Regions from separate parts of the Streptomyces sp. NPDC096324 genome, predicted to be linked through region 2. Evidence: riboswitches for the same ligand, from Rfam matches in the RefSeq annotation. Region 2 holds a riboswitch; each other region holds the start of a gene.
What was found. A riboswitch is a leader RNA that binds a small molecule or an ion and turns the genes downstream of it on or off. The one in region 2 is predicted to bind cobalamin.
Positions count from the first base shown of each region.

Region 1: it holds a riboswitch for cobalamin, as region 2 does, so the genes downstream of both, metE (5-methyltetrahydropteroyltriglutamate--homocysteine S-methyltransferase) here and ACIQ7M_RS00970 ((2Fe-2S) ferredoxin domain-containing protein) in region 2, are expected to answer to the same signal.
Region 3: it holds a riboswitch for cobalamin, as region 2 does, so the genes downstream of both, ACIQ7M_RS17940 (CbtB-domain containing protein) here and ACIQ7M_RS00970 ((2Fe-2S) ferredoxin domain-containing protein) in region 2, are expected to answer to the same signal.

Region 1 is NZ_JBIWFK010000006.1:407,433-412,234, forward strand. It holds gene metE (5-methyltetrahydropteroyltriglutamate--homocysteine S-methyltransferase) at 1-1,705, opposite strand, end outside; cobalamin riboswitch at 1,872-2,114, opposite strand; gene ACIQ7M_RS18840 (DUF6228 family protein) at 2,186-2,452, shown strand; gene ACIQ7M_RS18845 (hypothetical protein) at 2,548-2,877, shown strand; partial or broken gene ACIQ7M_RS18850 (short-chain fatty acyl-CoA regulator family protein) at 3,278-3,563, shown strand; gene ACIQ7M_RS18855 (DUF2470 domain-containing protein) at 3,746-4,468, shown strand; gene ACIQ7M_RS18860 (MarR family winged helix-turn-helix transcriptional regulator) at 4,549-4,802, opposite strand, start outside.
Region 2 is NZ_JBIWFK010000001.1:231,386-236,187, reverse strand. It holds gene ACIQ7M_RS00975 (tachylectin-related carbohydrate-binding protein) at 182-1,471, opposite strand; gene ACIQ7M_RS00970 ((2Fe-2S) ferredoxin domain-containing protein) at 1,734-2,090, opposite strand; cobalamin riboswitch at 2,190-2,315, opposite strand; gene ACIQ7M_RS00965 (3-oxoacyl-ACP reductase family protein) at 2,413-3,162, shown strand; gene alc (allantoicase) at 3,502-4,623, opposite strand; gene allB (allantoinase AllB) at 4,750-4,802, opposite strand, start outside.
Region 3 is NZ_JBIWFK010000006.1:180,126-184,927, reverse strand. It holds gene scpA (methylmalonyl-CoA mutase) at 1-399, shown strand, start outside; gene meaB (methylmalonyl Co-A mutase-associated GTPase MeaB) at 396-1,379, shown strand; gene ACIQ7M_RS17945 (CbtA family protein) at 1,486-2,244, opposite strand; gene ACIQ7M_RS17940 (CbtB-domain containing protein) at 2,265-2,486, opposite strand; cobalamin riboswitch at 2,527-2,671, opposite strand; gene ACIQ7M_RS17935 (enoyl-CoA hydratase/isomerase family protein) at 2,753-3,817, opposite strand; gene ACIQ7M_RS17930 (DUF6210 family protein) at 4,052-4,525, shown strand; gene ACIQ7M_RS17925 (LysE family translocator) at 4,618-4,802, opposite strand, start outside.

The DNA.
Region 1 (4,802 bases), on a different contig from region 2:
CGGTGAGCATGCCCTTCACCGGCCGGGAGGTGAGCGACTGGGCGTACGTCGTCCAGCGCACGGTCATCGGTTCGGGCCGGGAGATGTCCCCGGCCAGGATCGGTGGACGGACGTAGCGCGTGCCGTAGGACTGCACCCAACCATGCTGTGTGGCCAGGTATCCCGTCATCTGCTCGGCGAAGTACTGGACCATGTCGTTGCGTTCGGGTTCGCCGTGCACGAGAACGTCCAGGCCGGCCTTCTCCTGGAAGGAGATGACCTCCTGGATCTCCGCCTTGATGCGCTCCTCGTAACCGGCCGCGTCGATACGTCCCTTGCGCAGGTCGGCGCGGGCGGTGCGCAGTTCGCCGGTCTGCGGGAAGGAGCCGATCGTGGTGGTCGGCAGCAGAGGCAGGCCGAGATGGGCGCGTTGGGCCGCCGCGCGCCCGGCGTAGGGCTGGGGGCGGCGGCCGTCGGCGTCCGCGACGGCTGCGGTGCGGGCCCGTACGACGGGGTCGTGCGTGATCGGCGAGTTCACCCGCGAGGCCAAATCAGCTCGGTTCGCGGCGAGTTCACCCGCGATCGCGTCGGTGCCGAGGCCGAGTCCCTTGGCGAGGGCGACGATCTCGACGGTCTTCTGCCGGGCGAAGGCGAGCCAGCGCAGGAGCTGCGGGTCGATGTCCCGTTCGGCGGTCGTGTCGAGCGGGACGTGGAGCAGGGAGCAGGACGCCGACACGTCGACCCGGTCGGCGAGACCCAGCAGGGTGCCGAGGGTGGCGAGGGACTTGGCCAGATCGTTGATCCAGATGTTGCGGCCGTTGACGACGCCGGCGACCAGCCGCTTGCCGGGCAGGCCGCCCGCGGTCGCGAGGGCTTCGAGGTTGGCGGCCCCGGCGTCGGTGAAGTCGAGGGCGAGTCCGTCGACGGGGGCCTTGGCCAGTACCGGCAGGGCGTCGCCGAGCCGGTCGAAGTAGGAGGCGACCAAGAGCTTCGGCCGGTCGGTCAGGGAACCGAGAGCGTGGTAGGCGTGCGCGGCGGCGTCCAGTTCGGCCGAGGTGCGGTCCTGGACGAGGGCGGGCTCGTCGAGCTGAATCCACTCGGCTCCGGCCGCGCGCAGGTCGGCGAGGACCTCGGCGTACACCGGCAGCAACCGGTTCAGCAGGGTGAGCGGCTCGAAGTCGGCGGGCACGCCCGGGGCGGGCTTGGCGAGCAGCAGGTAGGTGACCGGGCCGACCAGTACCGGGCGGGCGCCGAGCCCGAGGGCGAGAGCCTCGTTCAGCTCGGCGACCTGCTTGGTGGAGTCGGCCGTGAAGACGGTGTCCGGCCCCAACTCGGGCACCAGGTAGTGGTAGTTGGTGTCGAACCACTTGGTCATCTCCAGCGGTGCGACATCCTGCGTGCCGCGGGCCATGGCGAAGTAGCCCGCCAGGTCGTCCGCCTCCAGGGCGGCCCGGTGGCGGGCGGGGATCGCGCCGACCATGACGGTGGTGTCCAGGACGTGGTCGTAGTACGAGAAGTCACCGGTCGGGACCTCGTCGATACCCACGTCGGTGAGCCGGCGCCAGTTGGCGGCGCGAAGGTCGGCGGCGGTGCGGTGGAGGGCGTCGCCGGTGACGCGGCCCTTCCAGTAGCCCTCGATCGCCTTCTTCAGTTCCCGGTCAGGTCCCTGGCGGGGGTAGCCGTACACGGTGGCCCGTGCTGCCGCGGTCGCGGACTTCGCTGTCACGGAAATCTCCTTCGCGAGATATCTCCTTGGGATCCCGGCAACGGGACGCGAGCGCGAAGGGGTGACGAACCGGGCGGAACCGATCTCGCGCGGAGCAGCGCGATCTTCCGTCCGACATGTACGCCGACCCGCCCACGAGGTCACCGGGATGTCCGCGCACGATTCCTTTCGCGCGCGGGCAACGGGCAGGTCTTCGGACTCACGGGCACGTCTCCTCGTACACACTTCGTACGAGCGATACGAGACACCTACTGGCCGTCGCTTCCCAGACCCTGTTCGTCGGGTCCAGTGCGTATGACGGCGGTCGTTCCCGCTCACCGCTGCGGGGCAGTCCCGGATTCCCACCGGGTTCCCTCTTACGACGCATCCCGCCTGGCGGACGGGGCGAACCAGCTGCACGGCCCAGCCTAGGGCAATCCACCCGCGCGGCCGATCACATCCGGCATTCGGACGGTGAGGTGGGACACGGGAGCGGCGTCCGTGGGACGCGGCGACGGTGGGAAACGCGTCCCCTTGCCGAAGACTTCCGAGGCTGGGAAGGAGTGCGCACCTGGCACTCCCTGCTACGCCCTGACCCTCTCAGCGGAACACCACCCTGGTGGCCACATCCAACCGACCTGGGGCATCCGTGACCGAGCACCCTCCGAGGAACGGCAGTTCGAGACCAACACGGTGCACGCAGCGGGGGAGGTCATGCGCAACCTCACCGCTGAAATCCGCACGTTCATTGCGGGCGTCGCGGAGTAGCTCGAAACTGTCCCGCAACCCGGGGCTTCTTCCCGGCGCTGGGCCTTAGCCGGTATTCCCGGGCCTGTGACCGTGTGCTGTGGCAGTCTTCCAGCATGCCGGCAGAGCTGAGAGAACACGCAGGTCGTCACTTCGCCATCCAGTTCCACTACGCCTTGCCCGACGACTCCTGGGCTGTGGAGCTGAGCGAGGCCGTGCCTGCGCCGGCCGCGTGGGCTGAGACGACCCATCTGCCTGGGCCACCCTTCCTCGCGGCGCTCGTCCCCGACGAGGACCCTGACCTGGAGCCGACCGTCCGCATCTACAGCCCCGACGGGCACACCATCCCCTACGAGATCATGCAATGGTTCATGGAGGAGGTGGCCGACCAGGTGGAACGCTGCCGCATCGCGTTCGAGCAGGGTGAACCCGAAGCATTGAAATGATCACGCAGCGGCTGGTGTGATCACGGCGTCGGAGCCGTCCTGATCCGGCGGTAGTGACAGCCCTAATCCGGTGGTAGCGACATCCCTGCGAGACGTACGCGCCGGCTGTTCCGGCAGCAGAGGTTGGTCGCGATGACGGTCACGTGGGTGTCGGGCTGACTCCTTGAGTCGTCCGGGGACTTGATCCCTGTATTCAGAGGTGATGCCCGACGCTCTCGCGACCGCCATCATCGTCAACACTGCTCGCTTGATCACTCGTTGGTATCTGTGGTGCGAGCCCGCCGCATGGTGACCCCTCGCGATGCCCGAGCCGCTTCAGCTCCAAACGCAGACCGGGGCCCGTGCGGTGAGCTGGTGCCACGAACAGCTAGAGGTGGCGGACCGACCTCGTGTCGAGTCCTTGTGGATCGCTCGGGCCATCACCCGCCGCCGTGGGGGTGGGGCGAGCCCGGGAGGACCTTCGCCGTCAGGCTCGGCTGCGAGATCCGCCACGCCCATCGGCTCGGCTATTCCGACGGGGTCGACCTCGCCAACGCCTCCGCCGCCACCCCCATCGGCATGGGCTGCCGCGTCTGCGAACGCCTCGACTGTCCCCAGCGCGCGGCACCGCCCTCGGCCGGCCCCTGCGGATCGACCAGAACGCCAGCACGTTCGTTCCGTACCCAGTGACCGATCAATCGAACTGACGGTATGACGGGCTTGATGGCGCCCCGAAGCCGGGCGGGCCATGTCCGAGGCCGGCGCACCCGGTGCCCATGCGGAATCGACGTGCAGTCGTGAGGGTGATGGCGATTCCCGGCGAGACAGCCGACCCTTCGACGGGTTAGGTTAGGCAAACCTAACTAGCCTATTCGTTCCGGAGGTCCGGATGCGTCGTACCCCAATCCGTAACACTGCGCCGACGGCCGTCGAGCGCGTCCGCTCGATCCTGGCCGCCGCCCATTCCATGACGGTGGTGTGCGACGGGCGGTACGAGGAGGTCCGGCGGCTCGACGGGACCGGTGCCATGGGTCATTTCCACCTGCACGCCCCGTTCGAGGGCGCCGGTGCCGGTGTCGGTGTCGGTGTCCGGACGAGCGGCCGGATCCCTGTCCGGCTCGAACTCACCGACATCGCCCCCACTCCCGTACGCGACCGTCTGCGAGCCCGTGTCACCCTGACCGGCCTGCTGGCCCGGCCGCACGACCCCGACTCCGCGGAGAGCACGTGCATGGAGTTCGGGCAGGGAATGCTCGAGGATGCCTCGGGGTGTTCGTACGTGACGCTCCACGAGCTGGAGGCGACGGAGCTCGACCCGCTGGCGACCAGTGAGGCCGGCATGCTGACCCACCTCGTCGACGAGCACGCGGAACTCGTGCCCCTGCTCCTGCGCCTGGTCCGCCCTGTCCCGGACGGCGGCGTGCTGCGCGCGCTCCCGGTCGGAGTCGACCGCTACGGCCTGACGCTGCGCCTCGAGTACGGGCGTACCCACCGTGACGTCCGACTCGCGTTCAAGACGCCCGTACGGCACGTCGACCACGTCGGACCCCAGATCCACGCGCTCCTGTCCGAGGCCCCCCGCGTCTCCCACACGGGCCGCCTGTTGACCTGAACCGTCGGGCCTGAGTGGTCATCGTCCGCAACCCACCCGCATGCCCAAGTCGCCGTGGGGGGCAGGGCCCTGCTGCATGCTCAGGGCGAGGAAATTGCCGTGGACGAGGACGGCCGAGGTCGCCGTTGCGCCAGCACGACGGCCGACGCCAGCTCGGTGAACCGTGCCCGCTCGGAGGGTGTGAGTCCCTCGGTGAGTGCCGAAATGCGCCTGCCGATCTCGGCGGTACCCCAGTCGGTGAGGTCTTTGCCGTCGTCGGTCAGGGAGACCAGGACCGCGCGGCCGTCATGCGGAGACGGCGAGCGCTTCAGCAGGCCGCGCTTCTCCGCGCGAG
Region 2 (4,802 bases):
CGCGCAGCGGCCGCGTCCCGTCGACCTGAAAGGGCGGCGCCCCCTCGACCCGAGGAGGCGCCGCCCTTTTCGGCGTGGGCCGGAGCACGGCCAGGACGGACATCCCCAAGGGCGTGGGGCGTACGGACGCCCGAAGGCCCCGCCGGGGATCGGCGGGGCCTTCGAGGCGTCGGGTGGGGCGTCAGGCGATCTTCTTGTAGCGCAGGGCGACGTAGTCCGAGGCCGGGTGGCCGCTGATGTCACCGCTGTTGATGTTCGCGGTCGAGTAGTTCATGTCCGTCGCCGGGCTGCTCTCGGAGTAGTAGTAGAAGGTGCCCGTGTCCTGGTTCTTCCAGCCCGCGAAGATGACGGCGTGCTCGGAGTAGTCGTTCAGCGCGTCACCGGGCAGGAGGTCGGCCTTGCTGATCTGCGTGCTCGCGCTGGGAAGCGTCTCGGTCGTCAGGGAGTTGGTGAGGTGCCAGGCCATGGAGACGAAGCCGGAGCAGTCGGTGCGGTAGGAGTGGTCGCCATCGACGTCCACGGCGGAGGCGCCCTGGTCGTACTGGACGTTGCGGGAGTACCAGTTCTTGGCCCGGTCCATGACCTCGCTGCGGTAGATGGTGCCGCCCTGGACGGACTTCGGCGGCGCCGACGGCACGTAGGCGCAGTTGTTCGCGTAGGCCGACAGCAGGCTCTGGGTCCAGCCGGAGGCGTCCACCGGGTCGTCCGAGTGGTAGGTGACGTCGCTGCCGTCGCCGTCGGTCGGGTCGGCGTCGGAGTACCAGTACATGCCGCCGTTGGTGCGGCCGTAGTAGAGGCCGCCACCCGGCGAGGAGAGCGAGTCGACCGCCGACCAGCCGCTCGCCTTGAGGACCGAGAGGTCCCAGTCGTTCACTCCGTTGATCTTGTAGCTGAGCAGCCGGCCGTCCGCGGTCGAGGCGACGATGCGGTCGTCGCCGGCCGCGGCGAGCGTCTTGAGGACGAAGCCGGTGTCGATCACGACGTGCTGGCCTATGTGGGCCGAGCCCGCGGGCTTGGGCTGCGAGACGACGTACTGGTGGAGCTGGCCGTCGACGGTTCCGTAGAGGTGTCCGGCTCCGTCGTAGACCATCTTGTCGAAGGTCCAGCCGCCGTCCCAGATCTTGACGACTCCCGCGACCCCGAGGGAGGTGTTGTTCGTCTGGATGTCGACCCGGTAGAGGTCGCCGGTGGTGGACGTGACCAGGACCGTGTTGAAGTTGAGCGTCGCCATCGCCTTGGGCGTGAAGCCGAGGTTCGGGCCGATGAGCGTCTTGACGCGGTTGCCCGTGTCCGGCGCGATCTGCGTGTACGTCAGCCGTCCGTCCGCCAGCGTGCCGTACACCGACACGTCACCGGAGCACGAGGCGACGGCGTGCGCGGCGCCGGCGGTGGTCGCGACCATGCCGAGGGACATCGCGCCGACGGCGGCGACTGCTGCGGTGGTACGGCGGACGGCGTGGCTGAACTTCATGATCTCTCCTGCGGTGTGAAGTCGAACGGGCGAAGGCACGTCACCGACCGCCCGGCTGCCCTGCAGGTGCAGCCGTGGAGGTCGTCCCGGGCGGATCTCCCGGTGGCAAGAACTACTTTCGCCGCAGGTCACGAGGGGTGGAAGAGAGATCGGCTGGACGCAAACGTCCTTGGCCTGTTACGTCCTGACAGGGCATCGGAAAGCCCCGGGACGTCACGCTCGGTGCCCCGGGGCCGGTCGTTCCACGTGAGGTGCGCGGGCTTCAGGAATCCGCCGGGCGCCTCGGTGGGGTGAAGGTGTACAGATCGAGGATGTCCGGCGGCGGAGCCAGTCCGGGACCGCCGGCGCGCACCCAGGCCACGATGTCCTCGGTCGCGTCGGGGTCGTTGACGAGTCCGAGCCAGACGGGCCGTGCGCCGGCGGCCCGGCCCGCGGCGGACGGCTGTACGACGATGACGTTGGCCTGGTCGCACACGTCGAGGCACTCGGAGACGCGCACCGGTACCGCCGCGCGCAGCCGCGCGGTCTGTGCGGCGTGATCCACTCCGGTCACCTTGGGACTGCCGCAGCAGCAGTCCCGGCACACGACGACCCGGCACGGAACGGGTCCGCCCACCACGGGCTCCCCCGGTGTCTCTTCCGAAGGTGTCTCGGGCACGGCACACCACTCCCCTCCCGGGGAGATCCGCCCCGGTGTCGCTCGAGGAGGCGACCGCGTGAGTCTCCTGGCTCCCGGATCCTTGAACGCTCCGCCTCCCCGCCCCGGTCGGGGCGGTGGCCTGCCGCAGCGCAGTCACCGGTCACAGTGGCGGGACCGCGCCGGATTCACACCGGCTTCCTCGTTCCGCCGTCGCCCTATGTCGTCGATCATCATGTCATCCACCGATGTCGGTGTCCGTTGGCCGCCAGCGCCACACGGCTCGAACGGCTGGGATGGGTCCATGACTTCTCAGCGAGACATGAACGGCAAGGTGGCCCTCGTGACCGGCGGGAGCCGGGGCATCGGGGCCGCGACGGCGCTGCGGCTGGCCCGCGAGGGCGCGGACGTGGCCGTCACCTATGTGAGCGGCAAGGAGGCCGCGGAGGACGTCGTACGGGGTGTCGAGGCGCTCGGGCGCAGGGGACTCGCCCTGAGGGCGGACGCCTCCGACGCGGCGGAGGCCGGCACGGTGGCGGACAGGGTCGTCGCGGAGTTCGGGCGGCTCGACGTCCTCGTCAACAACGCGGGGGTGGGGGTGCTGGGTCCGCTCGCATCCCTGACCCTGGCGGACGTGGACCGGGTGCTCGACGTGAATGTCCGGGGGGTCTTCCTGGCTTCCCGGTCGGCCGCGCCGCACCTCGGGGACGGCGGGCGGATCGTCACGATCGGCAGTTGCATGACCCAGCGCGTCCCCGGTCCGGGAGGGACGCTCTACGCGATGAGCAAGTCCGCGCTGATCGGCCTGACCAAGGCACTGGCGCGGGAACTCGGCGACCGCGGGATCACCGCCAACATCGTCCATCCCGGCCCCGTCGACACGGACATGAACCCGGCGAACGGCCCCTACGCGGCGGGTCAGAGCGCGATGACCGCCGTGGGCCGCTTCGGCGCCGCCGAAGAGGTCGCGTCGATCGTCGCGTATCTGGCGGGCGGCGAGGCGGCCTACGTCACGGGGGCGGAGTTCGCGGTGGACGGCGGACACGCGGCGTGAGGACCGGAGCGCGGGTGCGGGCGCCCTTGCGGGCGGGGCAGCCCATGCCGGGGAGATCCCCTGCCGGGGGACCAGCTCCGTACAAAGGGCAGCCCCTGTCGGGGGGACCCCCGGCCGTGGGAGCGAGTCCGGCCGAGGGGCAGCCAACGCCGAGGGGCAGCGCATGCCGAGGGGCCCGTGCGGGGGGGGCGGCCTCTGCCGGGGCAGCGCACGCGATGAGCCCCCTGGCGGGGCCCCTTGCCTAGGGTGCGGGCCAGTGACCGCAGCGCGGGGGCCCTCTCCGGGACGGCCCCCGCGTAGGCCCCGGTGACGGTTCGCCCGGCTGCGGAACTGGGCGGCTCAGCCGCCCAGTTCCTGGTGGCGTGCCGCCAGGCGGGACGCCCCCTCCTCCGTCAGGGAGCCGAAGAGGCGCAGGCGGGAGATGCCGCCGTCCGGGAAGATGTCCACGCGCGCGTGCGTGGCGACGGCGGGTGCGGCGAGGGTGAAGCGGTGATTGGTGTCGGGCTGGAGCCGGGTGCGGGGCAGGATCTCCGTCCACTCCCCCTCCCCCGCGTCTCCGTCGCGCACCGACACCGAGGCCCATCCGGCGCTGTTGCCCTTCAGGTACGCCGTGTCGATCTCGACGGCGCGGATCTCGGACCGGGCGACGAGCCGGTAGCGGATCCAGTCGTTGCCGTCGTCGCGTCGCCTGCGGGTCTCCCAGCCGTCGTCCATCTTGCGTGAACGGCCGGGCTGGATGGTGTTGGTGGCCGGTGAGTAGAAGAGGTCGGAGGCGTCCTCGACCTGTCCGCCGTTCTCCAGGGCGACCACGTCGAAGGTGCCGAGGGCGGACAGCCAGCGCGGGTCGGGCACGACCTCGCCGTACACCCGCAGTCGCGCGATGCCCCCGTCGGGATGCTGGTTGACCCGCAGGTGGGTGAAGCGCTGCTCGACGGAGACGGCGAATCCGTTGGCGGCGTGACCGCCGACCGGTGTGCGTGGTACCAGGGTCGTCCACTTCACCTCGTCCGCCAGGAGTTCCTCGGGTGAGGGCGAACCGGGCACCGAGGCGCCCTCGACCGACACCGCCTGCGGATAGTTGCCGCGGAAGTGGGCGGTGTCGACGACGATCCCGCGGATCACACCGGGGGCGCCGAGCCGCACCAGGGCCCAGTCGTGGTCCTCGGCGGCCGGCCACGGGTGCTCGGCGGAGGCACCGCGGCGCCGCCGGGTCTCCCAGCCGTCCATGACCTTGCCCTTGTGACCGAAGTGCTCGGGGTCGAACTCGGCGGGCCCGGCCACGAGAAGGTTCTCGCGCTGGGCGAAGAACTCGTCGTTGGCGGCGACCACACCCGCGCCGAGCTGCCGGTCCGCCAGGTTGGCGTACCGGGTGAAGGGGAAGTCGGCGGTGCGGTAGTCCGCGTACGGGTCACCGCCGCCGTAGGGGTGCGCGTCTCCGGTGAAGCTCTGGGTCGCCGTCACGGTGATCAGGGGTTCCTTTCGGGAGTCGGGCCGCCGCGGGGCGGGAGGATCGGGTCGGGGCTGGAGGATCGGTCGGGGCGGGAGGATCGGGTCGGGTCGAGGCTGGGGTTCGGGCGGGGTGGGGGGTCAGGTCGTACGGGTCAGGAGGTGACCCCGCGGATCGGTGAACTCGCCGTCCG
Region 3 (4,802 bases), on a different contig from region 2:
CGCATCCTGGTCGCCAAGATGGGCCAGGACGGTCACGACCGCGGCCAGAAGGTGATCGCGACCGCTTTCGCCGACCTGGGCTTCGACGTCGACGTCGGCCCGCTGTTCCAGACGCCGGGTGAGGTCGCCCGTCAGGCGGTGGAGGCGGACGTGCACATCGTGGGCGTCTCGTCGCTGGCCGCCGGGCACCTCACCCTCGTACCGGCGCTGCGCGAGGAACTCGCGGCGGAGGGCCGGGAGGACATCATGATCGTGGTCGGCGGGGTCATCCCGCCGCAGGACGTGCCGACGCTGCTGGAGATGGGCGCCGCTGCGGTCTTCCCGCCCGGGACGGTGATCCCGGACGCGGCGTACGACCTCGTCCAGCGGCTCTCTGCCGACCTCGGGCACGACCTGTGATCCCACTCGACACCTATGTCAAGGGTGTGCTCGACGGGAAGCGGGCGCTGGTCGCCCGCGCCATCACGCTCGTCGAGTCCACCCGGCCCCAGCACCGGGCGCTGGCACAGGAGTTGCTGACCGAGCTGCTCCCGTACAGCGGGAAGGCCCGGCGGATCGGCGTCAGCGGGGTGCCGGGCGTGGGCAAGTCGACGTTCATCGACGCATTCGGCACGATGCTGACCTCGCTCGGGTTCCGGGTAGCGGTGCTCGCCGTCGACCCGTCCTCCACCCGTACGGGCGGCTCGATCCTCGGTGACAAGACGCGTATGGAGCGTCTGGCCGTGGACCCGGCCGCGTTCATCCGCCCCTCCCCCACCGCCGGCACGCTCGGCGGGGTGGCGAAGGCGACCCGCGAGTCGATCGTGGTGATGGAGGCGGCCGGCTACGACGTGGTGCTGGTGGAGACCGTCGGCGTCGGCCAGTCCGAGACGGCGGTCGCGAACATGGTCGACTCCTTCCTGCTGCTGACGCTGGCGCGTACCGGGGACCAGTTGCAGGGCATCAAGAAGGGTGTCCTGGAGCTGGCCGACGTGATCGCCGTCAACAAGGCGGACGGCCCGCACGAGCGTGACGCGCAGTCGGCAGCGCGTGAACTGGCGGGCGCGCTGCGGCTGATGCACGGCAAGGACGCCGCCTGGACGCCGCCGGTGCTGAGTTGCAGCGCCCGTGAGTCGGCGGGTCTGGACACGCTCTGGGACCGTCTGGAGCAGCACCGGGTGCTGCTCGACTCGACCGGCCGTCTCGCCGAGAAGCGCCGTGACCAGCAGGTGGACTGGACCTGGACGATGGTCCGGGACGAGCTGCTCGGCCGTCTGCACGCCGATCGGGCCGTACGGGCCGTCGCCCCCGACCTCGAACGGCAGGTCCGCGAGGGCGGGTTGACGGCGACGCTCGCGGCGGAGCGGATTCTGAAGGTCTTCGGCGGCGAGGGCCGCTGACGCGAACGGCGGTGGCGGGGCAGGTCGGAGCCCGGCCACCGCTCGGACCCACAACACGACAGGCCCCCGGAGAGATCCGGGGGCCTGTCGTGTGTGTGCCGGTGGTTCAGTTCGCGGCGGGAACGGATCGGCCCGAAGGAGCTGTCGCGGGCCTGGGGTTGAGCATGCGCTCGGCCAACTCGCCGAAGACCAGGCCGAATCCGGCCCACAGGACGGTCTGGATGGCGAGGGCGGAGAGCCTGAACCGCCAGAGCAGGGTGGCCGGGAAGTCCTTGGGCACCTCGTTGATGACGGGCAGGAACTCGTAGGCGAGTCCGATCACGACGGCGAAGGCGGCCACCGCGACCACGGTGGCGTACCAGGTGCCGAGGCTGGGCGCGAGGCGCTTGCCGAGGATGGTGGCTCCCACCGCGAGAAGCACGCTGAGGACCATCATCAGGAAGTACAGGGTGGTCCGCTTGCCGATGGTGTCGGGGTCGCCGACCGACGGCGGGTTGGCCGGGTACTTCAGGAACGGCACGACGTACACGGCCAGGAGCGCGGTCCCGGACAGCAGGAGCGCGGTCGCGCGCGGGCCGAAGCGGCCCACTCGGCCGAGGGCGAAGCAGTAGGCGAGCGCGGCGATTCCGCCGAAGGAGACGCCGTAGACCAGGACGCCGGTGGCGAGGCCCGCGGTGGACTGGAGGCTGCGGGAGACGAGTTCGACCTCGTGCCCGTGTGCGTGGGAGTGGGCCTCCTCGAAGCCGATCGCGCTGTCGACGCTCGGTTCACCGAGCAAGTAGGCGACGACCAGGGCCAGTACACCGGCCGCGAGGCCGGCGAGCATGCCGCGTACGAGGAGGTTTCTTACCGTTGCGGAGTTCATGATGAGCGCTCTCCCTCGCGTCAGTGGCAGGGGAAGCCGAGCAGGTGGCGGGCGTCGTGCACCCACTCGTGGACGTCCTCGCCGGAGACGACGGAGGTGGCGCCCTGTTCGGCGCCGACGAAGTACAGCAGGACCAGCATCAGGATGCCGAAGAAGGCCGCCCAGGGGACGATCGCACCGATCGGCAGCTTGGCGGGGAGAGCGGGGGTGGTGGCTGTCGGCGGAGCGACGGTCTGCGCCATGGCAGGACCTCCTCGGGAGTTCGCGTCCCATCTCGGTGGTGCACAGGATGACGCCTACGGGTCTGACTCACGAGGCCCAGCGTGGCTGGGACGTCTCGTTCACAGTGGCGCGACCGTGCCGGATTTCCGCCGGCTTCCGTCTTGACGTCATCGATATCGGACCGACCGTACCGCGTGGCGCGTTTCTGGCCAAGACCGCGCCGACCGGGGTGATCTTCCTCTCGTCCCAGGTGACGCGCCGGTCCTCAGTGCCGCCCCGGGTCCGTTCAGGTGCCGGACTCGCCGTCGGACAGGCCGAGTTCGCGTTCGCCCAGGGGTGTGAAGAAGCGCTCGACGTCGGCGTCGGTGACCTCGGCGAGTGTGGCCGGGGACCAGCGCGGCTCGCCGTCCTTGTCGATGATCTGGGCCCGGACGCCTTCCACCAGGTCGGGTGCGGACAGGGCGGCGCAGGAGACGCGGTACTCCTGGTCGAGCACCCGCTCCAGCGATCCGAGCCGCCGGGCCCGGCGCAGGGAGGCCAGCGTGACCTTCAGGGCGGTGGGCGAGTTGCCGAGCAGGATCTCCGCCGTCTCCTTGGCGGCCGGGTCGTCGGCCGCGAGGAGCCGCCGGATGATCTCCTCGACGGTGTCGGCGCCGTAGCAGGCGTCGATCCACTCGCGCCGCTCGGCGAGTTCGGCCGGCGGGGCGGGCCGCGCGTGAGTGGCCAGGGCCTCGGCCACGGACCCTTCCGCGAGGTCGGACAGGAACCGTCGGAGCGAGGAGGACGGCAGACAGTGGTCGGCGAGGCCGCACAGCAGCGCGTCCCCGGCGCCGATCGAGGCGCCTGTCAGGGCGAGATGGGTGCCGAGTTCGCCCGGGGCGAGGGCGAGCAGACGGGTGCCGCCGACGTCGGGGACGAAACCGATGCCGGTCTCGGGCATGGCGACGCGTGAGCGCTCGGTGACGATCCGGACGCTGCCGTGCGCCGAGACACCGACTCCGCCGCCCATCACGATGCCGTCCATCACCGCCACGTACGGCTTGGGGTAGCGGGCGATACGGGCGTTGAGGTGGTATTCGTCGCGCCAGAACGCGGCCGACGCGGTGCCGTCCCCGTCGCGCGCGTCGTCGTGGACGACCCGGATGTCGCCGCCCGCGCACAGGCCGCGTTCCCCGGCGCCGGTGATGACGACGGTCTCGACGGCGGGGTCGTGTTCCCAGGCGGTGAGCGCCCGGTCGATCCGGCGCACCATCGCGTGGTTCAGGGCGTTCAGCGCCCTGGGCCGGTTGAGGACGATGTGGCCGGCCCGTCCTTCGGTGCGCAGCAGGACGGATTCCTCCGCTCCGGGCATCGGGGTGCCGTTCATCCGGACACCCCGCTCGGGCGGCGGGTCACGATGGCGCACATGATCTCGGTGGTTCCTTCCACGCTCCGGCCGGCCCGCGGGTCACGACGGCCTCCGCGCCACCGTACCCACCGCAACCACCTGTGATCGAACGACCGCGCGCCCAGCCCTCTCCGGCCTCGCCCAGCATCGGCGGGCCGGGCAGGCCGGCCGCGCACCTGCCCGTGCGAGGGTGCTCCCATGACTGATGCCGATGGAGCGACGCACAGGAAGGGCAGGGCTGTGGCCGACGGCAAGAGACGCGTCTTCCTCGACAACGACGAAACCGGATCCGGGTGGATGTTCGTCGTGGTGGCCGCACCGACTGGCGTCATCTACCGGACTCAAGGCGGAGGTTACGGCTGTATTCCCTACGAGCAGGAGGGCTATCTGCTGCCCTTCTACGTCCCCGGTGCGGACGCCGGCTTGAGCGATCTGTTCGTCGGTGAGCTCAAGGGCTGCGGATCAAGACAGTTCAACTGGCCGCAGAATCTGCTCGACCGGCTACGCCGGGAGGTCGCCGACCTGTGCATCTGGGGGTCGGCCAACCAGGAGGACGTACTGCCCACTCCGCTGGTTCTCGACGAGTCCCGACTTGCGGAGGCCGACGAAGCCTGGATTCCCGTTCTGACTCCGGACGGGCAGGGGTTTCTCGTCTGGCAGAACTCCGACTGACGTTCGCCCAGGACCGACCTGACCGGATGGGTGACACCGATCGCCGGAGGCTCGGCCGGACCACCGTGTCGTTTGCCGACACGGCTCTCGGCCTACGTCATGGCGCTCCGGACGCCGATGGCGACGAGGACCGCTGACGTGGCCTTGGCGGCGGTTCGCTTGAAGCGGGGTTTGTGCAGGGCCTGTGAGGCACGCAGGACGAGGAGGGTCCAGGCGGCGAGCCAGAGTGTGATCAGCAGCGCGTGGGCGGTGGCCAAGGTGAGGATCTGGCCGCCGA